2 regions of the Nocardioides sp. OK12 genome follow, and region 2 is predicted to be linked to the other one. Evidence: predicted binding sites of a transcription regulator. Region 2 holds the regulator's gene; the other holds the start of a gene.
The links. Region 2 encodes LexA, which represses DNA repair genes until DNA is damaged. Its sites were predicted from a motif close to TCGAACANNTGTTCGA; they were not measured.

Region 1: OCU29_RS05195 (HNH endonuclease signature motif containing protein) is a predicted target of LexA. The motif match lies at 7,301-7,316, and genes of this name have one in related genera.

Annotation. Positions count from the first base shown of each region.
Region 1 is NZ_BNET01000002.1:213,560-223,254, reverse strand. Features, by position in the region: gene OCU29_RS05230 (ROK family transcriptional regulator) at 1-93, shown strand, start outside; gene OCU29_RS05225 (siderophore-interacting protein) at 148-942, shown strand; gene OCU29_RS05220 (thiolase family protein) at 1,009-2,220, opposite strand; gene OCU29_RS05215 (alpha/beta fold hydrolase) at 2,231-3,226, opposite strand; gene OCU29_RS05210 (thermonuclease family protein) at 3,279-3,851, opposite strand; gene OCU29_RS05205 (flavin reductase family protein) at 3,934-4,545, shown strand; gene OCU29_RS05200 (YibE/F family protein) at 4,572-5,786, opposite strand; gene OCU29_RS05195 (HNH endonuclease signature motif containing protein) at 5,957-7,237, opposite strand; gene OCU29_RS05190 (amidohydrolase) at 7,386-9,047, opposite strand; gene OCU29_RS05185 (SpoIIE family protein phosphatase) at 9,134-9,695, opposite strand, start outside.
Region 2 is NZ_BNET01000002.1:536,094-545,788, reverse strand. Features, by position in the region: gene OCU29_RS06770 (vitamin B12-dependent ribonucleotide reductase) at 1-469, opposite strand, end outside; gene nrdR (transcriptional regulator NrdR) at 660-1,139, opposite strand; gene OCU29_RS06760 (hypothetical protein) at 1,508-1,912, shown strand; gene OCU29_RS06755 (methyltransferase domain-containing protein) at 1,836-2,663, opposite strand; gene OCU29_RS06750 (LysM peptidoglycan-binding domain-containing protein) at 2,849-3,220, opposite strand; gene lexA (transcriptional repressor LexA) at 3,556-4,290, shown strand; gene OCU29_RS06740 (alkaline phosphatase) at 4,392-6,143, shown strand; gene OCU29_RS06735 (alkaline phosphatase family protein) at 6,143-7,462, shown strand; gene OCU29_RS06730 (ATP-dependent DNA helicase) at 7,543-9,453, opposite strand; gene OCU29_RS06725 (SGNH/GDSL hydrolase family protein) at 9,685-9,695, opposite strand, start outside.

The DNA.
Region 1 (9,695 bases), 320 kb from region 2:
GCGGAGCGCGGGCTGATGGCGGTGCTCTCCGGCGAGGCCGCCCTCGACGCCCCTGCGCCGCCCGGTGGCCCTCCGCCAGGGGCAGGGAGTTAGGCTTGCCTAACTTCCAGCGCTTCGGCGACCTGTTCCACTGAAAGGGGCCCGCCCGTGCACGGCGTCGTCCAGAGCACCGAGCAGATCTCCCCCACCATGGTCCGCGTCGTCCTCGGCGGCGACGGGCTCGACGGGCTGGAGATGCCCGACTGCACCGACAGCTACATCAACGCCGCCATCCCCCCGGCGGGGGCGACGTACGGGCCGGTCTTCGACCCGCGCGAGGTCCGCGACACCCACCCCCAGGAGCAGTGGCCGCTGCGGCGCCGCTACACCGTGCGCCGCTGGGACGCCGAGCGGCGCGAGATGACGCTCGACCTCGTGGTGCACGGCGGCAGCGGGCACGGCGGCCCGTGGGCCGACCGTGCCGAGCCCGGCGACGTGCTCGTCTTCAACGGCCCCGCCGGCGACTACCGGCCCGACCCCGGTGCCGACTGGCACCTGCTGGTCGGTGACGAGTCGGCCCTGCCGGCCATCGCCGCCTCGCTGGAGGTCCTGCGCCCCGCCGACCGCGCCGTGGCACTCCTGGTCGTCGACGGCCCCGAGCACGAGATCGCCGTCGAGAGCCCCGCGGACCTCGACCTGCGGTGGGTGCACCGCAGCGCCCGGTCGCCCCGGCCGCTGGTCGAGGCAGTCGAGCAGGCCGAGCTGCCCACCGGGCGGGTGCACGCCTTCGTGCACGGCGAGGCCGAGGAGATCCGCGCGATCCGTGCCCACCTGCTGCGCGACCGCGGCGTCGCCCGCGCCGACCTGTCGTGCTCGCCGTACTGGCGCCGCGGCATGGACGACGAGCAGTGGCGCTCGGTCAAGAAGCAGTTCGTGACCGCGATGGAGGGTGACACCGCCTGAGCCCCGCCCCGGGACGTCATCCGGGCGGGACGTCCGTCCGTGCCCGGCGCATGACGTCCCGCGGGCTCAGGAGGCGCTGGCGGCGTCGGCCACGTTCTCGAGCACCACGGCCAGGCCCTGGCCGACACCGATGCAGATCGCCGCGACGCCCCACCGCTCGCCGCTCGCGCGCAGCCGGGCTGCGAGGGTGGCCAGCACCCGGCCGCCGGAGGCCCCCAGCGGATGGCCGATCGCGATCGCGCCGCCCCAGGCGTTGACGACCTCGGGGTCCACGTCCCCCTGCTGCGACCAGGCGTCGACGCAGGCCAGCGCCTGCACCGCGAAGGCCTCGTTGAGCTCGACGGCGCCGACGTCCGACCAGCCGATGCCGGCGCGCGCCAGGGCCTTGGCCGCGGCCTCGACGGGGGCGAACCCGAAGTCCTGCGGGTCGAGCGCGTGCGCCCCGCGACCCGCGACCCGGGCGAGCGGCGCGAGACCGATCCGGTCGGCGGCGGCCTCCGTGCCGAGCAGCAGCGCCGAGGCGCCGTCGTTGAGCGGGCTGGCGTTGCCGGCCGTGATGGTGCCGTCGCTGCGGAAGGACGGCGCCAGCCCGGCGAGCGCCTCGGGGGTGGAGCCGTCGCGGATGCCCTCGTCGCGACCGAGGTCGACACCGTCGACGCCGACCACCAGGTCGTCGTACGCACCCGTGGCCCAGGCCTCTGCGGCGAGCCGGTGGGAGCGGGCGGCGAAGGCGTCCTGGCGCTCGCGGCTGATCCCGAACCGCTCGCCCAGCTGCTCGTTGGCCTCGCCGAGCGAGACGGTCCACTCGGGCGGCATCCGCTCGTTGACCAGGCGCCACCCCAGGGTCGTGGAGACCATCTGGGCGTGCCCGGCCGGGAAGGCCCGCTCCGGCTTCGGCAGCACCCAGGGTGCGCGGGTCATCGACTCGACGCCGCCCGCGACGGCGACCTCGGCGTCGCCGGTCTCGAGGGCGCGTGAGGCCTGCATGGCCGCGTCGAGGGACGAGCCGCAGAGCCGGTTGACGGTGGTCGCCGGCACCGAGGTCGGCAGCCCGGCCAGCAGCACCGCCATCCGGCCCACGTTGCGGTTGTCCTCGCCGGCCTGGTTGGCGCAGCCCCACACCACCTCGTCGACCTCGGGGGGGTCGAGGCCGGGCGCCTTGGCGAGCACGCCGCGCAGCGCTGTCGCGGCCAGGTCGTCGGGGCGCACCCCCGCGAGGGCGCCGCCGAAGCGGCCGAAGGGGGTCCGTGCCGTGGCGTAGAGGTAGCTCGCAGTCACGGCGTCGAGGCTAGCCCTCCCCGAGCTCCGCGAGGGTGGCCCGGACGGTGCGGAGGGCGGCCTCGGCGGCGGGGACGCCGCAGAGCACCGCCGCCTGGACGAGCAGCTCGGTCATCTCCTCGACCCCGACGCCCTGCTCGAGCGCGAGCGGCACCTCCTGCGCCAGCCGGTCGTGGTGGCCGCCGACCACCAGGGCGGTCAGCGTGACCAGCGAGCGGGAGCGCGGGTCGAGGCCCGGTCGGGACGCGACGGCGCCCCACACGTCGGCGACCGCGGCCTCGAAGCGCGTGGTCATGTCCTCGAGGGCCGTCGCGGCCGGCCCGAACGCGTGCTCGCGCACCAGACGAGCGACCTCGGCGTGCGCGTCGAGCGGGACGAGGCGGCCGGCTCCCGCGACCACCTCGAGCCGTCCGTCCTGCACGCCGTCGGCGACCTCGCGCAGCGATGCCACCGGCGTCGTCGCGTCGTCAGCGCCGGCCACGACGAGCACGGGGGTGGCGATCCGGCCGAGCCGCCCGCGTACGTCGAAGCCGGCGAGCGCGGCGCGCACCGCGGCGTACCCCTCGTCGTCAGCCTCAGTGTCGGCGTCGGCGGCGGCCGCGGGCCGCTCGGGGAGCGGGTCGGGCGCCACGGCCCCGGCGCCGAGCAGGCTGGCCGACTCGACCCGGGCGGGCGCGTCGAGGAGCAGCTGGAGGCCGACGGCCGCGCCCACCCCGGCGCCCGCGTAGTGGAAGGTCGGCGGCTGGAGACCCCGGCCCATCGCGTCGACGGCCTCGAGCACCCCGGCGGCGAGGCCGGCGACCGTCACCGGCGCCTCGAGCGGGGTCCGGTTGGTGCCGTGCCCGGGCAGGTCCCAGGCCACCACCTGGAAGTGCTCGGCGAGGTGGACGGCGGCCGCGGCCCAGAGCGCCTGCGCGCTCGTGCCGAGGTCGGGGCCCAGCAGCAGCAGCGGCTGGTCCGGACGGCCGCCCAGGCGGACGGCGGAGACGGGGGTGCGGGTGATCATGGGGTCCTCGGGCGGTGCGGCGACGGCGGGCTCCACTGTCGCAGGTAGCGGCTCAGCAGGCGCCCCACAGGCCCCGCCCGGCCTCGCGGGCCTCGCTCTCGGCGGCCCGCATGGCGGCGATGTGGCGGTCGTTGGGCTCGTACAGCACCGCCTCGGCGTGCCCGGCGCGCACCATCGCGAGGTTCACCATCTCGCCGTCGGTGTCGTAGACGTAGAGCAGCGTGCGCCCGTAGCGGTCGAGCAGCTCGTCGTCGGCCTCCACGCTGACGCCCGAGCCCGGCGGGACCAGGTCCTCGAGCGCGGCCGACGCCTCCGGGCCCCAGCACTCCACCGGCGACCCCGGCGCCACGGTCTCGGGGGTGTCGATCTGCAGCAGCCGCACCGCCGTGCCGTCGGCGCCGCCGTCGCCCAGCAGGTCGCCGTCGCCGCGCACGTAGAGCGTGTCGCCGTCGACGATGCGCACCACCTCACCTCGCTCGCGGCCCCCGCTGCCGACCGGGGCGGGTGCCTGCTCCGGCACCGTCACGACGCCGCCGGCGCCGACCCCACCCACCCCACCGACCTCGGTGCAGCCGGCGAGCAGCACCACCGCGAGCCCGGCCACGGGCATCCACCTGACGTCCACGGCGCACAGCCTGGCAGCCACCACCGACGGGCCGCCGCTGGGCCGACGAGGAGGGTGGGCCCGGTGCTGGTGCAATGGGCGCATGGTGTTCTACGAGCCCTCGGCGCGCGACCGCGACCTGCTCCCCCACGACCCGTTCAAGGCGATCGTGGCCCCGCGCCCGATCGGGTGGATCAGCACCCGCACGGCCGACGGCACGACCAACCTGGCGCCGTACAGCTTCTTCAACGCCGTGGGCGACCGGCCCCCGATGGTGATGTTCTCGAGCGTGGGGATGAAGGACACCGCGAGCCTGGCCCTGGAGTCGGGCGAGTTCGTCTGGAACCTGGTCTCGCGCGGGCTGGCCGAGCAGATGAACGCCACGTCGCGCTCGCTGCCGCGCGGCACCGACGAGGCCGAGGCGGTCGGGCTCGAGCTGGCCCCCGGGCACCTGGTGGGCGCCCTGCGGGTGGTCGCGAGCCACGCCTCCCTGGAGTGCGTCGTGGTGCACTCGACCCGGCTGCGCGACCGGCACGGCGCCGATACCGACCAGTGGCTGGTCGTCGGCGAGGTCGTGGGCGTGCACGTCGACCCGGCGATGATCACCGCCGACGGCCGCTTCGACACCCTCGCGGCCCAGCCGCTGATGCGCGCCGGCTACACCGACGAGTACCTCGTGGCCGACACGATGCTGCGGATGACCCGCCCCGCCTGAGCGGGGGCGTCCTCAGGCCTGCGGGATCAGGGTTGCGGGTCCGGCCGGGAGCGCAGCACCAGCGCCGCCAGGCCCGTGGTGAGCGGGACCGCCGCGACCAGGCCGAGCGTGGCCACCACGCTGCGCACCACCTCCTGGGCGATGATCTGGTCGGTCACCACGCTGCCGAGCGACTCGGTGTTGGCCACGATCAGGATCAGCAGCGGCAGCGCCGAGCCGGCGTAGGCCAGCACGATCGTGTTCACGACCGAGGCGATGTGCGAGCGCCCGACCCGGCTGCCGGCGCGGAAGAGCTGCAGGGCGCCGTACGCCGGGTTGGCGCGGGCGAGCTCCGCGACGGTGGCGGACTGGGTGACGGTGACGTCGTCGAGCACGCCCAGCGAGCCGATCACGATGCCCGCCAGCAGCAGGCCCTCGGTGTTGACGCCCTGGGTCATCCCCACGGCCAGCGAGAGGTCGTCGGTGACGCCGGTCAGGTGCAGCGCCGAGACCGCGAGCGCGGACAGCACCCCGGTGAGGGTGAGGCTGGCCAGGGTGCCGAGCACCGCGACGGTGGTCGTGGCGGCCAGGCCGTGGGTGAGGTAGAGGACGGTGAGCATGATCGCCGCCGACCCCACGATCGCGACCAGGAGCGGCGGCGAGCCGGCGAGGATCGCGGGCACCACGAAGTAGAGCAGCAGCAGGAAGGTGACCCCGAGACCCGCCAGCGCACTCACCCCCCGCCAGCGGCCGAAGGCGACCATCGCCAGCACGAACGCGCCGACGAGCACCGCCAGCCTGGTGCCGCGCTGGTGGTCGACGATCGCGTAGGACTCGCCGTCGGGGGTCTCGTTGAGGATCAGCACGACGTCGTCGCCCTCGGCGACCTCGGGGGCGCCCGGCCCGTTGGGCAGCGGCACCTCGGCCTCGTCGACCGGGTTCTGGCGCGGGTCGTCCTCGGGCACCTCGAGCGCGACCGTGGCGGTGCCGCAGCCGTTGACGTCGTCGGTGAGGTCCTCGGTGCACTCGCTGCTCTCGATGGCGGTGATGGTGCCGTCGTACTGCGCCGCGCCGCCCTGCCCCTCCGCGGGCGTCAGGTCCTCGGTGGGCCACAGCCACGCCATCGCCACCACCGTCAACAGCGCGATCGGCGCCAGCACCAGCCACGCCGCCCGCGGGGTGCGCCCCAGCTCGTGCTCGTCGGGTCTGCGGTGGTGCCCGCCCATGCGCTGCCACTCCTGGGTGCGGCGGGGCGTGCGCACCCCGCGTGGTCTCGGACGCGCCACAACCTACCCGCCGGGTCGACGCGGGCTCACGGCGTACGCCGTGCGACGTCACCCTCACCTGCGCCGAGTCGGCGCCAGTTCACGTCGTACGCCGAGTGGGCGCCAGTTCACGGCGTACGGCGTCTTGTTGCTGCAGGGGGTGTCTTCTAGGTGCGCCGGTGGAAGCTGACCTGGTTGTCCCCACCGATCTCGGTCTCGTACTCCGGGTCGTGGATGCGTCGGTGGTGGTAGGGGCACAGCAACCGCCCCCGCTCCACCTTGGTGTGGCCGTCCCTGCACCAGAAGTCCTCGTGGTGGGCGTGGCACATCGCAGGAGGGGCGTCGCACCCCTTCGCGGTGCAGCCGCCGTCACGCACACCCAGGGCAAGACGCTGCGGGACGGTGAACAGCCGCTGGCTGCGCCCCACGTCGAGCGGCTCGCTCCGGCCGCCCAGCACCACCGGCACGATCCCGGCCTCGCACGCCAGCCGACGCGCGGTCGCAGCACTCACCCGACCACCGGTGTCGAGCGTGGCCGCGGCCAACCCACCCTGCAGCGACTCCAACGTCATCGTCACCACCACGGTCGCGTTCACCCCACCGGCCCGCGGAAGCGCAGCCGGGTCGAGGCGCTCCACCAGCTCCACGAACGCAGCCCCCAGGCGCTGCGCGGTCGGACGACGTACCGGCACCGCCGCCTCCTCCGAACCGCTCTGGCCGTCCTGGTCGTCACCGGTGGCACGGGTGGCGACCTGGTGCTTGGGGGCCGCGAAGGCCAGCAGCGCCCGCTCGAGCATCTGCCCGACGAGCAGCGGCACCGTGAAGGAACCCCTGATGTGACCGTGGCCGTCCTCACGCATCCGGAACACCGAGCCCTTCTCGGCCTCGCGCTCCTCACGATCCAGCAGCTCGGCCTCCCACGCCTCACCGACCTCGGGTGCGACGACGTCGAGGATGCGGCGCCCGAGCACCCTGAGCGCCTTCGCGTCGTGCACCTTGCCGAACGCCACCAGAGTCTCGGTGGCGTCTCGGAGGACCGCCGGGTCGAGGTCGTCGGGCAGCGCGTCCAACGACGTACAGATCACCGACGCCTGCTCCGCGACCAGATCCCCGCGACCGAGCGCTTCACGCACCAGCACGTGACGCGCCAGTCCCTCGGCCAGGCGTACCTGACGGAACGACTCCCGCTTGGTGGTCCTAGTGACGTTCGAGTGCCACACCGCCAACGACGGCGAGGCGTTGCGCTCCTGCACACCAACGGTCTCGGCATGGGTCAGCAACCCCGAGCGCACCTCGACCAACATGGCCTCCACCCGCGCGACCTCCGCCAGCACCTCAGCAGCCTCGCCCTGGCTCATCGACCACAACGGCGTACCCGCGACCTCGCTCAGCACCGAACGCACCCGCGCGACAGCACTCCCGACAGGGTGCGCGGCGGTGGTCGACATGATCAAAGTATCTCAGGGCTCACCGACAAAGCACCAGGTCAAACCCCGTTTTCCACAGGCCGATCGAAAACTTTTTCGACGCTTCGGAAGTGACCGGTCGAGGGTTCCGAACTGACCGGTCGAGGGTTCGAAAGTGACTGCTCGGCCGTCAGCGGCGGTAGACCTCGGAGCCCCGGGCCCAGGCCGTGACCGGCTCGGCGGAGCCGATCTCGTCCTCGTGCAGGTCGAAGGGGTCACGGTCGAGCACGAGCACGTCGGCGGAGGCGCCGACGCGCAGGTTGCCGGAGTCCTCCTGGTGGTTCGCGTGGGCGGCGCCGCTGGTGTAGGCCTGCAGCGCCTGCAGCAGGGTGAGGCCCTGCTCGTCGCGCATCGGCGGCTCCTCGTCGCTCTCGTCGGTGGTGCGCGAGGAGCGGTTGACCAGCACGTGGATGCCCTCCATCGGGTCGGGCGGGTTGATCGGCCAGTCCGAGCCGCCGGCCACCAGCGCGCCGCTGTCGACGATGTCGGCAAAGGGGTACTGCCAGTCGCGGCGCTCCTGGTCGAGGTAGGGCTCGACCATCTGCACCGCGGGCGTGTTGTAGCGCGCCCACATGCCCTCGACGTTGGCGATCGCACCGAGCAGCCGGAAGCGGTTGCGGTCGCGGGGCGCGACCAGCTGGAGGTGGGCCAGCTGGTGGCGCTGGTTGCTCCAGCCGTTGTGGCGGCGGGCGGCGGCGATCGCGTCGAGCGACGTACGCACGGCCCGGTCGCCCAGGGCGTGGAAGTGGGCCTGGAAGCCGGCGGCGTCGAGGGCGGTGACGGCCTCGTCGAGCTGCTCGGGCTCGAGGAAGGCCAGCCCGCGCTCGCCACCGGCGCAGGGGCAGCGAGCGCCCCCGAGGTAGGGCTCGTCCACCGCCATCGTCAGGGTCTCGGAGACCCCGTCGACCATCAGCTTGACCGAGCCGGCGTCCAGCCCGGCCTCGCGCAGCCGCTCGCGCTCGGCCACCAGGTCCTCGAGCTGCTCCACGCCGCGGTGCCGGTCCCACCACAGCGCCAGCCGCACGCGCGCGGTGAGCTCGTCGGCGGCCACGAGGTCGAGATAGGCCTGGGTCGGGTCGTCGATGCCGGCGTACCCGCCGACCAGGGCGTCCTGCCAGCCCACGATGCCCCACGAGTGCAGGTGCGCCTGCGCGTCGAGCAGGGCCGCGTGCTTCTCCTCGCGGGTGGTGTCGACGAGGCGGTGCACCAGCAGGGCCGCGGCCTCGCGCAGCGTGCCGGTCGGGTTGCCGTCCTCGTCGCGCTCGATCCACCCGTCGGGCGGGTCGGGGGTGTCGCGGTCGATGCCGGCCAGCTCGAGCGCCCGGGTGTTGACCCAGGCGTTGTGGTGGTCGTTGCTGGGCAGGAACGCCGGGCGGTGCGGCACCACCTTGTCGAGCATCTCGGCCGTGGGGCCGGTGCGCGGGTCGAAGTGGTCCAGCGACCAACCGCCTGCTCGGAACCAGGAGTCCCCGTGCGAGTCGTCCTGCTCGGCCGCACAGTCGGCGATCGTCTCGAGGCACTCGTCCGCGCTGCTGCAGCTGGTGAGCAGCGCGTTGCGCAGCTCGAGCCCGCCGATGAGCGGGTGCACGTGGGCGTCGTGGAAGGCCGGCATCACCAGGCCACCGTCGGCGTCGACCTCCTCGACGCGCCGCCCGCCCGCGGCCATCTCCTCGCGCACGCGCTCCAGCGGCCCCACGGCGTGGATCATGGAGCCGCGCACCCCCACGGCGTGCTCGTGGTGGTACTTCAGTCCGTCGAAGAGTCGCCCGTTGGCGAAGATCAGGTCACTCACTGCTGCCCCGTTCGGTCGAGATCGGTCGAGATCGGTGCTGGTTCGTGCTGGTTCGTGCTGGTTCGGGCTGGCCGGTCCTGTCGAGACTAGGCCTGCCCCTGCTCGACGCCCGGAGCGGTGCGGGTCAGCCAGTCGGTCCACGACTCGGGCTCGTCGCCGTCCTCCAGCTGGGCGCGGACCTGCGCGATCATCCAGGTGCGCAGCCACTGCACCTCCGGCTCGGCGCCGACGGTGAGCAGGCGCCCCTCGTCGAGCCCCTGGTCGGGGACGGCGAGCAGGTCGACCAGGCGGGCCGCCCGGCCCGCCGCCGCGACCGGCAGCGACACCTCGACGTCGATCTCGGTACGCCCCTGCTCGCGGGCGGCCTCCACCCGACGCCGCGTCGCGCGGCGCAGGGGTGCGAAGACGTCGAGGAGCGCGCGCACCTCGCCCACCAGGGCCAACCCCGGCTCGTGCCCGTGGGTGGCGGAGAGCAGCTGCAGGTCGCGCACCAGCTCGTCGATGTGCTCGTCCTGGCGCAGCCACAGCTGCACCGGGCAGCCGCGCAGCAGCACCGGCTGCGTCCCGGGCCCGCCGCCGGCCGGCTCGGGGTCCGGCTCCGGCGGCGAGTCGGGGGGCCGTACGGCGCTGTCGGCCCGCTCGTCGAGC
Region 2 (9,695 bases):
CCGAGACCTGCTGCGGCGAGGGCGTGCCGACGTTGAACCAGACCGGGGAGTTGAAGGAGAAGTACTGGTTGACCAGCAGCCAGGTCAGCTCGTGCTCGAAGACCTCGGCGTCGGCCTTGGTGGCGAAGTAGCCGTGCTCGACGCCGCCCTTGACGTACTGCTCGACCACGCGGTTGATGAGCTGCTTGAGGCTGCGCTCGCGGGCGTCGGTGCCGACCGCGCCGCGGAAGTACTTGGTGGTGACGATGGTCGAGGCGTTGACCGACCAGGTGGCGGGGAACTCCACGCCGCGCTGCTCGAAGACGGTGGCGCCGGTCTTCCAGTTGGTCTGGACGACGTCGCGGCTCTCCCAGGTCAGCTCGTCGTAGGGGTGCACCCCCTCGGTGCTGAAGACGCGCTCCATCGTCAGGCCCTTGCCCTGGCCCTTGGTCGCTGCGTCGGCTCCTGCGCCGCTCACCGTCTCGGTCATGCCGTGCTCCTCTGTGTCCCGGTCTAAGGGGTGCTGGTTGGTGCGGTCTGCTGCTGGGGGGTGCTGTGTCGGCGCCCGTCCCGATGGTCGCTGCGACCACCGACATCGGACGTGACACCGGGTGATGCGGTGAGGGAAGAGGTGGTGCGCCCGGCAGGCAGCTTCCCCACTACCTGCCGGGCGGTCTGTGTCAGCCCGTGGGCTGGGGCTCGGTGTCGAGCGTCAGGCGCTCGGCGCGGAGCATGGCGATCTCGTCCTCGAAGTCGGCCGCGGAGGCGAACTGGCGGTAGACGCTGGCGAAGCGCAGGTAGGCCACCTCGTCGAGCTCGCGCAGCGGGCCCAGGATGGCCAGGCCGACCTCGTGGGCCGGCAGCTCGGCGGCTCCCGCGCCGCGCAGGGTGTCCTCGACGACCTGGCCCAGGCAGGCCAGCTGGTCCTCGGTGACCGGTCGGCCCTTGCACGCCTTGCGCACGCCGGCCACGGCCTTCTCGCGCACGAAGGGCTCGCTGGCCCCCGAGCGCTTCACGACGCTCAGCTGCATCTGCTCGACGGTGGTGAACCGCTTCGAGCAGGCCGAGCAGGTACGCCGGCGGCGGATCGAGCCGCCGTCCTCGGAGACCCGCGAGTCGAGGACCCGGGTGTCGGTGGCACGGCAGAACGGGCAGTGCATCGGGTCCTCCTCTCGGGCGCGCCGCGCAGCCCCCGCGAGGGCTGCTGGGTGTGGATATCGTTGCTCTCCCTGTGGAGAACAACCGGTCACCTGTGCACCATCCCGCATCCATCTGTGAACTAGATGTGGATAACTACAGCGGTGTAACTACTAGATGTAGTGGAACCGTACGCCCGGGACCACGAGCCGCGCAAGCCGTCCCGAAAATTTCCTGCGACCCAGATCACACTCGATGCATCGCTGCAGGTCAGCGCACCGGGACCGCCCCGAAGGGGTGGCGCCGAGCGGCGCCGGAGGGGCTGCCGGATGCCGGCACCGGTATCGACACCCGGTCGCCGGGGCTGGGTGCGGTCGGACACAATGACGCTGTGAGCGGCGAGGCGGGCGGCCAGGTGGACGAGCAGGTGGCCGGCGCGCCGACTCCGGCTCCCGCCACCGCCGGCAAGCGGGCCGGTTCGCGCCGTGCGGCCCGCCCGGAGCGCTCGTTCCAGCCGCGGCTGCTCGGCCTGGCCCTGGCCGTCACCGCCGCGGTGGTCGCCTGGGGGTACCTGGTCTACGCCGCGATCGACTTTGGCACCCAGGCCCGCGGTGGGGAGTCGGCCGCCTGGTTCTTCCTGGCCCTCGCCTCCGTCGGGGCCGTGGCCTGCCTCTTCGTGGGCCTGATGCTCGTCGCGCGCCTGGGCCGGGCGCTCGGCCTCACCCGCGACCCCGCGGCCCCGGCTCCCCCACCGGGCGGGCGGCGACGAGCTGCCACAGCGCCCCGAGAGAGATGAACGGCTCCCGGTCGCACAGCGCGAGCTCGAGGCGCTCCAGCACCGCGTAGAAGTCGGGGTCGACCTTGAGGCCGTCGTCGGCGACGTAGTCGTTGGCGACCCGGGCGGCGTAGCGGCCCACCACCTCGAGCCCGGCCGCCACCAGCTGCTCCTCGACCTCGTCGCGGGCCACCGCCCGCGCGGTCGTGGTGAAGGTGGCCGACTCCATGTCGTCGCGGCCGAGCTCGTCGAGCGCCGCCTCCGGCCCTTCGCGCACCAGCCGCCCGATCACCCGCGCCGCGGGGTTCGGCGCCATCACCGAGACCCGGCCGCCCGGCCGCGCCGCCTGCGCCAGACGTCGTACGTCGGCCGCGCCGGTCTCGGCCGGGCGGTAGTGCAGCACGTTGTGGCACAGCACCAGGTCGAACCCGCCGCCGGCCCCGCTCAGGTCGTCGATCGAGCCCTCGAGGGTCACCACCCGCTCCCCCACCCGCGCGGACTCGGCGCGGCGGCGGGCCTCGGCGAGCCAGGAGGGCGCCGGGTCGAGGACCGTGACGTGGTGGCCGGCGACGGCCAGGCCCAGGGCGTCGCGGCCGTCGCCCCCGCCGACGTCGAGGACCCGCAGCGCCCGCGGCTGCCCGAGGTCGGCCTCCAGCGCCTCGACCTGGCGGCGCAGCGTCTCGCGCACCACCGCGAACCGCAGGCGGCCCCAGGGCGCCTCGCACCACGCCTGCCGCTGGGCCAGCCTGCTCTCGAAGACGTCGTCGCTCACCACGACAGCCTCCCGCACCGGACGCGGAAGACAGGGCCCGACACAGCGCGAGGGGCGGGCCCACTGCGGGCCCGCCCCTCGTCTTTCCCCTGGTTTCGCCGGCCGGGGTCGAGGCGACCGACGAAATCTGTGGGCGGCCGCAGGGGCCGCCGTGCCCGGACCGCAGCGCGGTCGCGGGCCGTTCCTCAGCCGGCCGGGACGACCAGGCGCTGGCCGGTGACCACCAGGCCACCGTCGAGGGAGTTCAGCTGCTGGATGCGCTCGATGACCTCGCGCACGTCGCCGGACTCGGCGCGCTCGGCGGCGATGGCCCACAGCGTGTCGCCGACGCCGACGGTGATCGTCTCGGTCGCCGGGGCGGTGCCGCTCTCGCTGGTGGCAACGGAGACGCCGGCCAGCACGACGCCCACCAGGGCGACGAGCAGCAGGCCCGCGGCCAGCACAGCGAGCCGGCCGCGGCGGGTCAGCCGCAGCGAGCCCGGCGTCGTACGGCGGGTGGCGCGGACGGCGCCGAGGCGGATCGGGGCCGGGGCGGCGGTGAGGGTCATGGTGCTCATCGGGACCTCCTGGGGAAGGGGGTGGTCGTCGTCGTGCTCGGTCAGGGAGATGTCTACGGACAGCCACCGACAGTCCCGGTCGAGATCCTGCTTCGACCAGGTGTTCGATCGAACACATGAGCGAGACTAGATCAGGTGTTCGAGCCGCGCAAGGGGTGCAGCGAACAATTGTTCGAGATCCCCGACGTCACTCCGGAGCAGCCCGTCGCCGCCTCCACGAGCGCGACACGCCCTTCGAACAGATGTTTGAAGTCGGGCCCGCGCGGCGATAGCGTGGGTCCACGACCCATCCGAGCGGACTCCCCGGCTCGGGCCTCGCGCACGAAAGGCACACGATGGCCACCAAGAACAGCGGCCCCCGCAAGCGCGGGGTCGCGGAGCTGCCCGACGGCCCTCCCGACGCGACCGGCCTGACGCCGCGCCAGATCAAGGTCCTCGCGTGCATCAAGGAGGCCATCGAGACCCGCGGCTACCCGCCGAGCATGCGCGAGATCGGCCAGGCCGTCGGCCTGACCAGCACCTCCAGCGTCTCCCACCAGCTCAAGGTGCTCGAGGAGAAGGGCTTCCTCAAGCGCGACCCCCACCGCCCGCGCGCCCTCGAGGTCTTCCTGCCCGAGCTGATGGCGCGCCGCAAGGCGATCTCCTCGGCCGACGACAGCTCGGTCGACGAGACCGACATCGGCAACACCATGCCGCAGGCCTCCTACGTGCCGGTCGTGGGCCGGATCGCCGCCGGTGGCCCGATCCTGGCCGAGGAGCGGGTCGAGGCCGTCTTCCCGCTGCCCCAGCAGCTGGTCGGCGACGGCCAGCTCTTCCTGCTCGAGGTCTCCGGCGACTCGATGATCGACGCCGCGATCTGCGACGGCGACTACGTGGTGATCCGCCAGGAGCAGACCGCCAGCAACGGCCAGATCGTCGCCGCCCTGATCGGCGAGGAGGCCACCGTCAAGACCTTCCAGCGCAAGGACGGCAAGGTCTGGCTGCTGCCCCACAACGACGCCTACGAGCCGATCGACGGCACCCACGCCTCGATCCTCGGGGTCGTCACCGCGGTGCTGCGCAGCCTCTGAGGCCCCGCACCCGCCCGTCGGGAGACCGAACCGACGGTGAACAGACGGTGCTCACACCGCCGTCCACGTCACGTGGACGGCGGTGTGTCGTTGGATGAGGCGTGACCCCACCACTGACCCCCACCACCGCCGCTGACGCCGTGCGCCCCGCCGACGCCGAGCGGGCCCGCCTCGCCGCCCTCGGACGCCGTACGGTCCTGGCCGCCAGTGCCGTCGGGGCCGGCGGCGCCGCCATCACCGGCGCCGGCGTGCTCGCGAGCCCGCACGCGGTCGCTGCGAAGGCCCGCCACGACGTCTTCGCCCACGGCGTGGCCTCCGGCGACCCGCTGCCGCGCGCGGTGCTGATCTGGACCCGGGTCACCCCCACCAGGGCCGCCACCCCCGGCTCGGGCAAGGGCCCGCGGGTGGGCGTGCGCTGGGAGGTCGCCACCGACCGCCGCTTCCGCAACGTCGTGCGCCGTGGCCGCTTCGTCACCAGCGCCGCGCGCGACCACACCGTCAAGCTCGACGTGACGGGCCTGCAGCCCGAGACCGTCTACCACTACCGCTTCACCGCGCGCGGCCAGCGCAGCCCGGTCGGCACCACCCGCACCGCCCCGGCCAAGCGCGCCACGCCCGACAACCTGCGCTTCGGCGTGGTGTCCTGCGCCAACCTGCAGGCCGGCTGGTTCAGCGCCTACCGGCTGCTCGCCGAGCGCGACGACCTGCACGCGGTGCTGCACCTGGGCGACTACCTCTACGAGTACGCACCCGGCCAGTACGGCATGGGCCAGGACAACGTCGACATCCGCCCGCACGACCCCGCGCGCGAGATGGTCTCGCTCTCCGACTACCGCCGCCGGCACGCGCAGTACAAGACCGACCCCGACCTGCAGGCCCTGCACGCCCGGTACGCCTGGATCGTGACCTGGGACGACCACGAGGTCACCAACGACCAGTGGAGGAAGAACGCCGAGAACCACGACGACTCCGAGGGCGACTACCTCAAGCGGCGCGCCCGCGCCCACCGCGCGTACGACGAGTGGATGCCGGTGCGTATGGACGGCACCGCCTCGCTGGGCGACGGCGCCCGGCTCTACCGCCGCCTGCGCTTCGGCGACCTGGCCGAGGTCAGCATGCTCGACCTGCGCACCTACCGGTCCCAGCAGGTCGCGACCCCGCTGGTGGACGCCGAGGTCAACGACCCGGCGCGCTCGATCACCGGCAACCGGCAGATGGAGTGGCTCAAGGACTCCCTGACCCGCGGCAACCACGCCCCGCAGTGGAAGGTCGTCGGCAACCCGGTGATGATCGCCCCGGTCACCTTCGCCGATCTGCCCAACGAGCTCGTCGACCCGGTCAACGACGTCACCGGGCTGCTGCCCCAGGACGGCTCGCCGTACAACGTCGACCAGTGGGACGGCTACACCGCCGACCGCCGCGAGGTCTTCCGCCACATCGACGACCACCAGGTCAAGGACGTGGTCTTCGTGACCGGCGACATCCACTCGGGGTGGGCCTGCGACCTGCCGATGGACACCTCGCTCTACCCGCTGCTCGGCGACTCGGTGGGCGTGGAGTTCGTGTGCTCCTCGGTGACCTCCAACAACCTCAAGGACATCACCGGCCAGCCGGCGCTGACGCCGCTGGTGGAGACCGCGATCAAGGCCAACAACCGCCACATCAAGTACCTGAACTTCGACGACCACGGCTTCTCGGTGCTCGACATCACCGCCGAGCGCACCCAGATGGACTGGTACGTCATCGGGGCCCGCGACGACCAGCAGACCACCGCCACCCACGACGCGTCGTTCCGCACCCTGGCCGGCACCGGCACGGTGCAGCGCGTGAGCACCCCCGTAGGAGACCGCTGATGTGCGACCCGACGAGCGGCCACTGCGACGCGGCCGGCCCCGCCCCCTTCGCCCGCGGCCTCGGTGAGATCCGCGCCGGTCGGCGCACGGTCCTGACCGCGGCGGCCTCGGGCCTGGCGTTCTCGACCGTGGCCGGGCTCGAGCCGGCGGCGCTCGCGGCGCGGGCCTCGACCCGCAAGCGGGCCTACGTGCTGGTCGTCGACGGCTGCCGGCCCGAGGAGATCGACAGCGGGCTGACGCCGAACCTGCTCGCGCTGCGCGAGGGCGGGGTGCACCACCCGCGGGCCACCTCGATGCCGGTGATGGAGACCATCCCCAACCACACGATGATGATGACCGGGGTGCGCCCCGACCGCAGCGGCGTGCCGGCCAACGCGGTCTACGACCGGGCGCTGGGCGAGATCCGCACCCTCGACCAGCCCTCCGACCTGCGCTTCCCCACCGTCATCGAGCGGCTCAACAGGCGCGGGTTGACCACCGGCACGGTGCTGAGCAAGGAGTACCTCTACGGGATCTTCGGCGAGCGGGCCACGCACCGCTGGGAGCCGTTCCCGATCGTCCCGATCTCGGGGCACGCCCCCGACGACTTCACGATGCGCGCCACCCTCGACATGATCGGCGAGCTCGACCCCCACCTGGTCTTCGTCAACCTCGGCGACGTCGACCGGCTCGGACACACCGACCTCACCGGGCCCACCACGCTCGAGGCCGCGCGCAAGCTGGCGCTGGTCAACACCGACCGGCTCGTCGGCGACTTCGTGGCCGAGCTGAAGAGCTCGGGGCGCTGGGAGCACTCGATCGTCATCGTGCTGGCCGACCACTCGATGGACTGGTCCTACCCCGACCGGATCGTCTCGCTGCAGGGACCGCTCTCGGAGGACCCGTTCCTGGCCGACCGGTTCGTGATCGCCGACAACGGCGGCGCCGACCTGGTCTACTTCACCGGCCCGCGCTCCGAGCGCGACAAGGCCGTGCGCCGCATCCGCCGCATCGCCTCCGACGTGCCCGGGGTGCTGAAGGCCTGGGACCGCCGCGCCGACTGGCTGCGCCTGGGCCCCGAGTCCGGCGACGTCGTGGTCTTCTGCCAGGCCGGCTGGCGCTTCAGCGACCCCGACGTCTACTCCAACCCGATCCCCGGCAACCACGGCCACCCCGCCACCCGCGCGATCCCGTTCTTCATCGGCGGCGGGCACCGCGCGGTCACCCCCGGCAAGGTCTCGCCGCGCCACGCCCGCACCACCGACGTCGCCCCCACCGTCGGGGCGTTCTTCGGGCTCAAGCCGCCCCGGGGCGGGTACGACGGGAAGCCGCGGCTCTAGGCGCGGGCGCGGGACGTCATACGAGCCGTCGGCTCGATGACGTCCCGCCCGTATGACGTCCCGCGGCGCCGCGGGGGCGCTCAGGCGTCCTTCGCGGAGGCGGCCAGGCGGGCCAGCGCCTTGCGGACCACCGCCGGGTCGGTGGTGGTCCACATCGGCGGCAGGCTGGCCTTGAGGAACGAGCCGTAGCGGGCGGTGGCCAGGCGCGGGTCGAGCACCGCGACGACGCCGCGGTCGGAGGTGGTGCGGATCAGCCGGCCGGCGCCCTGGGCCATCAGCAGCGCGGCGTGGGTGGCCGCGACCTGCATGAACCCGTTGCCGCCGGCCTTGTCTGCCGCCTTCTGCCGCGCGCTCATCAGCGGGTCGTCGGGCCGCGGGAAGGGGATGCGGTCGATGAGCACCAGCTGGCAGGTGTCGCCGGGCACGTCGAGGCCCTGCCACAGGCTCAAGGTGCCGAAGAGCACCGTGTGCGGGTCCTCGACGAACTGCTTGGCCAGCTCGGGCAGCTGCGCGTCGCCCTGGGCCAGGATCGTCAGGTGCGGCAGCCGCTCGCGCACCGCCTCGGCCGCGGCCTCGGCGGCCCGCCGCGAGGAGAACAGCCCCAGCGCCCGGCCGTCGGCGGCGTCGACCAGCTCGACGATCTCGTCGAGCTGGGCCTTGCCCAGCCCGTCACGACCCGGCTGCGGCAGGTGGCGGGCGACGTAGAGGATCGACTGCTGGCCGTAGTCGAAGGGGCTGCCGACGTCGAGGCCGCGCCAGGGCAGCACCCCGTCGCCGGGCGCGATCTCGCGACCCACCCCGACCCGCTCGGTCGGCTTGAGGCCGACGCTGGTGGCCACCGAGGCGAAGTCGCCACCGAGCATCAGCGTGGCCGAGGTCAGCACCACCGTCTTCTCGCTCAGCAGCTTGTCGCGCATCGGGCCCCACACGGCCAGCGGCGCGACGTAGAGCCGCGCCGGCATCCGCTCGCGGGCCTCGCCCAGCCACAGCACGTCGGACTCCAGGTCGGCGGCCATCCGCTCGGCGACCACGAAGACGTCCTGGACCATGCCCTTGGCCTGCTGCTTGCCCGGATCGGCCTCGCCGTCCTTCGGGTTGTCCTTGGGGTACGCCGACACGCACGCGCGGGCCGCGTCGCGCACCAGCTGCAGCGCGTCGCCCAGGTGCACCGGGAGCCGCTCGAACCGGCCGGCGTCGCACTCGGCCATCGCGTCGCGCAGCGCGTCGGCGGCGTCGGCCAGGTCGTCGGCCTCGGAGCCGTCGACGTGGCGCCCCGAGCGCTTCGCGGCACGCTCGACGTCGAGCGCCGACAGCTCGTCGGTGGCGGCCTGGGTGACCCGCGCGGTCAGCTCGTGGGCCTCGTCGATCACCACGGCGTCGTACTCGGGGATCATCGGCACCCCCTCGATCGCGTCGATCGCGAGCAGCGAGTGGTTGGTGACGATGACGTGGGAGCGGTGCGCCTTCTCCTTGGCCAGCTCGGCGAAGCACTCCTGGCCGAAGGGGCAGCGCGCGGCGCCGAGGCAGTCGCGGTGGCTGACGCTGACCTGGCGCCACTCGCGGTCGGTGTGGCGCGGGGCGCCGTCGCGCTCGCCCGACCCGCCGCCCTCGGCCTCCTTCTCGGCCCACTCGCGCAGCTCGAGGACCTTCTGGCCCATCGACCCCTCGGGCAGCTGCACCAGCGCGCCCTGGTCGTCGGGCACGCCCTCGCGCACCCGGTGCAGGCAGGCGTAGTTGGAGCGGCCCTTGAGCACCGCGAAGGAGGTGTCGACGTCCTTGCCGGCCCGCGAGCCCTTGACCGCCGCCATCAGCCGCGGGATGTCGCGCTCGACCAGCTGGTGCTGCAGCGCCAGGGTGGCGGTCGCGACCACCACCCGCTCGCGGTGCAGCAGCGAGGGCACCAGGTAGGCCAGCGACTTGCCGGTGCCGGTGCCGGCCTGCACCAGCAGGTGCTCCTCCTCCACGAACGCGCGCGCGACCGCCTCGGCCATCTGCACCTGCCCGGCCCGCTCGGCCCCGCCCAGGGCCTGCACGGCCTCGCCGAGCAGGGTCGTCACCGCGCCGACGGGGGCGTCGCTGAGCAGCGGCGGCGTGGCGTCGTCGGTCGTCGCGGCGGCGTCGGCTGTCTCAGGCACCCGAGCACCCTAGCCGCGCCCACCGACGCTCCCCAGCGGCCCGCCCCGAGGCTGTGGAGGGCGGGTGCCGCGGGTCACGGCGGCCGCTCACCCGAGGC